One region of the Fictibacillus enclensis genome, then DNA from elsewhere that is predicted to be linked to it. Evidence: riboswitches for the same ligand, from Rfam matches in the RefSeq annotation. Region 1 holds a riboswitch; the other holds the start of a gene.
The links. A riboswitch is a leader RNA that binds a small molecule or an ion and turns the genes downstream of it on or off. The one in region 1 is predicted to bind S-adenosylmethionine.
Positions count from the first base shown of each region.

Region 2: another riboswitch for S-adenosylmethionine. It lies ahead of QNH15_RS02850 (methionine ABC transporter ATP-binding protein); the one in region 1 lies ahead of QNH15_RS20520 (YezD family protein).

Region 1 covers NZ_CP126109.1:3,926,236-3,929,403, forward strand. The annotation lists gene sat (sulfate adenylyltransferase) at 1-837, opposite strand, end outside; gene QNH15_RS20515 (phosphoadenylyl-sulfate reductase) at 864-1,574, opposite strand; gene QNH15_RS20520 (YezD family protein) at 1,710-1,826, opposite strand; SAM riboswitch class I at 1,942-2,050, opposite strand; gene QNH15_RS20525 (sulfite exporter TauE/SafE family protein) at 2,280-3,168, shown strand, end outside.
Region 2 covers NZ_CP126109.1:529,870-533,037, reverse strand. The annotation lists gene QNH15_RS02855 (methionine ABC transporter permease) at 1-567, opposite strand, end outside; gene QNH15_RS02850 (methionine ABC transporter ATP-binding protein) at 557-1,570, opposite strand; SAM riboswitch class I at 1,650-1,754, opposite strand; gene QNH15_RS26160 (immunity protein YezG family protein) at 2,177-2,443, opposite strand; gene QNH15_RS02845 (malate:quinone oxidoreductase) at 2,847-3,168, shown strand, end outside.

The DNA of each region.
Region 1 (3,168 bases):
GACGATAAAGTGTGTACAGCCGAAGTTTTTACGGACCATGGCATGAAAAATAGCTTCGCGAGGTCCGGCATATCTCATCGCTGCCGGGAATACGGCCAGGAACACACGATCTTTCGGATAGTAGTTTTTAAGCAGAATTTCATAGCTTTCCATACGGACATCAGCCGGAATATCGTCTGATTTGGTTTCACCAACCAACGGATTAAGGAAAAGTCCGTCTACTGTCTCAAGCGCTGTTTTTTGAATATATTCATGTGCACGGTGAACTGGGTTCCTTGTTTGGAAGCCCACAATCGTTTTCCATCCCCGTTCCTCAAATTCTTTGCGGGTTTCCGCTGGATCAAGACGGTACTCATTGAACCGGTCCTTTTTCGGACGTTTTACCAGTTTAACCGGACCACCAATATAATAGGAAGGGCGTTCTAAAATCTTCTTTACTCCCGGGTGCTCAACATCGGTTGTTTGATAGACTTGCTGTGCTTCATGTTTAATATCCGGACGGTAAACATCCTGCACCTCGATGACACCATAGGTTTCCCCGTTAAACGTAAGCTTTACTTCGTCACCGGTTGAAAGGGTACGTGCTGTTTTTTCCTGTACCGGAAGGACGATCGGAATACTCCATACTGCGCCATCTGCCAGACGGAGATCGTTTACAACTGATAAATAATCTTTTTCTGTCAGAAATCCGGTAATCGGACTATATGCTCCTATCCCAATCAGCTCAAGATCGCTCAATGAGGTGGCATCCAGTTCCACTTCTTTTTGAATATGGTTTGTTGAATATTCTGGTTCGTATCGGTTAATGAGTTTTCCTCCGTGCGGTAAAATAGCCATTTAAATTGTTCCTCCTGTAATTGAAATTATTGGTGAAGACCACATTCTGTTTTACCCTGACCGGACCAACGGCCAGATCTTGCATCTCCTGACGCCCAATCGGCAGGAAGAGTACAAGGCTGACATCCGATGCTCGGGTAGCCCTGGTCGTGCAACGTATTATAGGGGAGACTATGTTTATGTGCATATCTCCATATGTCTTTATACGTCCAATGGATCAGCGGACATATTTTAATGGATTTGAAGCGGTTATCTTTATTCACATATTGAGTATTGCGCCTTGTTTCTGACTGTTCTCTTCTGAGCCCTGAAAGCCACGCTGAGGCACCGCTCAGTGTTTCTTCAAGTGGAATCACCTTTCTGATTTGGCAGCATAGGTTTGGATTCCTTTTCCATAGTTCGTCACCATGTTCGCCCGCTTGTTCGGCGACAGTGAGTGCCGGTTTCTTCATTTCAATATTAAGTGACGGATATTTTTCTTTCGCTTTTTCAATAACTTCATAGGTTTCTTTAAAATGAAGGCCCGTATCAAGAAAAACAACCCGTGCATCGGGCTTGACCTTTGAAATCAAATCTACGAGTACGCTGCCCTCTATGCCAAAGCTGCAGGCATAAACCAATTCATCTCCGTAATAATCGTAGGCCCATTGCAGGACTTCCATCGCGCCTTTTGTTTCGCTGTCTGATGGGAACGGGAAATCATGTTCCTGCTCCTCCCATGTATCATACTTAAGCATAGTAAACCACCCCTTTTAGTAAGCATATGGCTCTCGATGCAAAATGTTTATCCTTTTGCACATTTTTATAAAAAAAGGCCGATATATCAACAAATATGGAAGCATCCGCCTCTAGTTTTCTAGTCAGCGAATGGTTTACTTGAATCGAACCTTTTCATTTTTTTCAATCTGGATCAGTTTTCCATCTTGAACAATCAATGTAATGGAACCATATCTTATACTGTTCAGCATTTCTTTCAACTGCTCAAAAATTTCATCCTGGTTTGGACCGTTTACCACATCAGAACCTCCTTATTCTCTGGTTTGCTCGCTTTTGGACAATAAAAAAAACTTCCCATTTCGGAAAGGCTGACGAGGTAAACATATTACCTTATCTTCCAAAATGTAATAAACATTCTGCTGGAGTTAGCACCTTGCAAAAATTGCAGGTTGCCGGGTTTCATCGGGCCAGTTCCCTTCACCACTCTGGATAAGTTTTTTTATTTTTTTAAATAATACCACATATTTATTACAAAGGAAACCCTATTATTCATATCGGATTAAAAAATATTTATTGAAAATTTGTTTAAATATTATTGACAGAGTTCACTGTTATTGAATATAGTAAATATTAATTTAATCACACTAAGCTGATCGGAAAAACCGAAGGCTCTTAACAAACAGTAGTTAGGAGTCTTTTTTTTTACGTGACAGGAGGAGTAAACCATGAAAAAATTGATTGTCTTGGCACTAATCGGCCTCGTGGCCCAACTCATTGACGGATCGCTCGGTATGGCCTACGGACTGACTTCAACTTCCCTGCTGCTTGCCTTCGGAATCGCACCCGCCGTTGCCTCGGCTTCCGTGCATTTTGCTGAAGTCGTTACTACTGCAGCTTCCGGGGTTTCTCATATACGCTTTGGAAATGTGGATAAAAAGATTATCTATCGGCTTATTATTCCGGGATCAATCGGTGCCTTCGCTGGCGCTTGCTTCTTGTCAAGCCTTCCCGGTGACATTGTAAAGCCTTATGTATCCTTTTTCCTGCTATTTCTAGGATTTTATATTCTTTACCGTTTTTTATTTAAAAAGAACAATAAAGTAACGGAGCACGAAAAAGCGTTCAGCCGCAAGCAGCTCATTCCCCTGGGATTGGTTGCCGGATTCCTTGATGCGACAGGCGGCGGAGGATGGGGGCCGGTAGCCACTCCGGTCCTGCTGGCCAAAAACGGAACGTCTACAAGAAAAGTCATTGGCTCTGTTGATACAAGTGAATTTGCGGTTGCCTTATCCGCAACCATCGGTTTCCTGATCTCCCTTGGTTGGCATCAGGTGAACTGGATGTGGGTCATTGCCCTTATGGCCGGCGGATTGATTGCTGCACCGATCGCAGCTTATCTTGTTAAGATTATTCCTTCCCATATTCTCGGTGTTGTGGTGGGCGGACTAATTATCTTTACGAATGCCCGCACCATCCTTCAAACGGTTGGGGTTTCAGGAACATCTTTACAGTCCGTGTATACGATTCTTGGGGTACTCTGGGTGGCGGGCATCGTGTACAGCCTCCGTAAAAACAAAAAAACCAGCAATCTTTCTCTTTCAAAAAGAACAGGCT
Region 2 (3,168 bases), 1.7 Mb from region 1:
ATCGTAACGATAGTATCCAAATCGAATGGCCAGATCCCCAATACCTCCGCCCCCAACAATTCCGGCCATTGCAGAATAGCCGACCAAACTAATTGTTGTAATTGTGAGCCCTTGAACAAGTCCAGGCTTGGCTTCCGGAAGAAGAACATCCTTAATGATCATCCATGAAGTGGCTCCCACCGCAATAGCCGATTCTATGACACCCTTATCAATCTCTCTCATTGACGTTTCTACCATTCTTGCAAAAAAAGGAATCGCTGCTACCGACAAAGAGACAGAGGCCGCCGTAGGGCCAATCGTTGTGCCGGTAAGAAGATTCGTTAGAGGAAGCAATGCCACCAAAAGAATGATGTAGGGAATGGAACGAATCAAGTTTACGATCCATCCGGCAACACCTTTCACCACCGAATTCTCCAAAAACAATCCTTTATCCGTTACAAACAGCAAAACACCAAGCGGAAGTCCGAGAACAATTGCTACAAGCAGCGAAATTCCCACCATATAGAGAGTCTCGAAAAACGCCTTATTAATATCCGGCATAAGCTGGACGAGCGATTCAAGCAGCATCATGGACCACCTCCAGGCTTCTCGTTTTGCTGGTGATGTAATCAATTGCCTTTTTTACTTCGGACGCTTCTCCTGTCAATTCCATAATGAAAATGCCAAGAGGTGTATCCTGAATGTATTCTATTTTGCCGTGCAGGATGTTTCCTTTCACCTGATACCGCTGGAAAAGCTCGGATACGACAGACTCCTCAGCGATTTCACCTTTAAACTGGATCTTGATGATGGTTCCCTTTCTTTTCTCAATCAGCTGCTCTGGAAGATCGAACTGAAGGATACTATTAATGAAATCCCGTGTCAGCGGCTTTTTCGGATTGGAAAAAATCTCATACACCTCTCCCTCTTCGATCACTTCCCCGTTCTGCATAACCGCGATCTTATGGCAAATCTCCTTCACCACTTCCATCTCATGCGTTATCAGAACGATGGTCAGTCCAAGTTTTTTATTTATATCTTTTAACAGATTGAGAATGGATTTGGTTGTACTCGGATCTAGTGCTGAGGTCGCCTCATCGCATAACAGCACCTTTGGATTGTTGGCAAGTGCCCTGGCAATCCCTACTCTTTGTTTTTGTCCACCACTCAACTGTGCCGGATACTGGTCTTTTTTATCAGTCAAATCGACCAGATCCAAAAGTTCCAAGACACGCTTATTTGCTTCAGCTTTCGTCTTTCCTGCTGCTTTAAGTGCAAACGCAATATTTTCATAAACCGTTTTTGAGCTCACTAGATGAAAATGCTGAAAGATCATCCCGATTTTTAAACGTGCTTTTCGCAGGCCTTCACCTTTCAGCGTCGTAAGGTCGACTCCATCAATTTTCACTTGACCCGATGTTGGCTTTTCAAGCAAATTCAAACAGCGGATAAGTGAGCTTTTACCAGCACCGCTATACCCGATAATGCCGTAGATTTCCCCTTCTTTTACATTAAGGGAAACGTTGTTCACCCCTACGATTTCTTTCTTCTTTGAACGATACACCTTTACCAGGTTGTTCACTTCGATCAAGAAATTGCCCCCTCTTTTCTTTCAATGTAAAAAAGCCCCTTTCATCATGAAAGAGGCTTTTGATTATGAATTCAATCTCACCTTATCTTTCAGAATGAAGTTCATTCTGCAGGAAGTGGCACCTTTCCATATGGAGGTTGCCGGACGTCATTGGGCCTAATCCCTCAGTCTCTCTTGATAAGAACAGTTATTATATTATTATTAGAACATTTTTAATCATAAAATTCCTTTTTATCCTTGTCAATACTATTCTGCGTGGAATGGTCGTGATTAAGCGCTTTCATTAAGAAATACGAAGATAGATAATAAAAAAGTAAAGTGCCTTCGCCTTCTGAAATACGAGCCTAGGCATATATAGTGTTGCACTTTTCAGGAATCATTTGGTTGATGGTTTTAACCACATCATCATAAAACAGTTTTAAAGCGACCATTCTCAATTATTTGCTCTCTGCTAATTTCTCCAGACAAGAATCCAAAACGCCTTGTTTAAAATCGTCTTCAGGGAACATTCCTAGCATTTTATATTCCCAATATGTCTGGTGCTCTAGAGGCAATATTAGAGAGGTCCCTATAATCGTAGTCAATTTTAAACTCACCATCGTTTTGTCACGTAAAGATGAGACTTGTCCATACTTCTTGTTGATTCTTTATAAATTCAGATCTTAAATCATCAAAGATAAAATACAGGTTATGATACATTTCATCATAATTGTCCTGTTCCACATTAAATAATTTAGGTATATTATGGCTATAAATAAGCTTATTGCTTTCTTTTGAAACATAATAAAATAAAGCATAAATGTATACCGTCGCCCACAATTCTGGGATAATTTGGTTTATAAGATTGGCTGCATCATGATAAATGTTCTCCATAGTTTTCGTTTCCATTATACCTCGCTATTCCTTATTAATGCTTTCTGTTCAAACTTTATTGTAAAAAATAGGCACTCAATAAAACATCGATCTCCTTACTAAATAATAAGGAACTCTCTTCAATAGGATGAATTTTAATGTTTTTTTACGATAGAAACGGACTTTCTTATAAAAATCGATAAAAATCATCGGTTTTTCAGCAATTATTTGCACTTCTCACTTTCTACCAGCTTTCAAATAATTGATATTTATCATATAATAGAGATAGTTCAATCCATTAATTATTGTAATCCGTGATGATATCGTTTTCATTAAGACAGGAAAGTGTGTGATCCGATTGCACCTTGGCTTGGTGTGACGCCTGCAACTTTTCTGCAAATATTAGGCGAAAAGGTTGGTATAAATGAGCAACAGAGAAACTAACACAGACGTCATTTTAATTGGCGCCGGAATCATGAGTGCGACATTAGGAACTCTCTTGAAGGAATTAGTACCGGAATGGAATATTAAAGTGTTTGAGAAGCTCGGAAAACCAGGCGAGGAAAGTTCCAATGAATGGAACAATGCGGGAACAGGACACGCAGCACTGTGCGAGCTTAACTATACGGTCGAAAAGCCCGATGGATCCATTGATATTAGCAAAGCAATAAACATAAATGAACAGTTTCAGGTATCCATGCAGTTCTGGTCTCATCTGGTAAATCGCAAGCTCATCCAAAAACCTG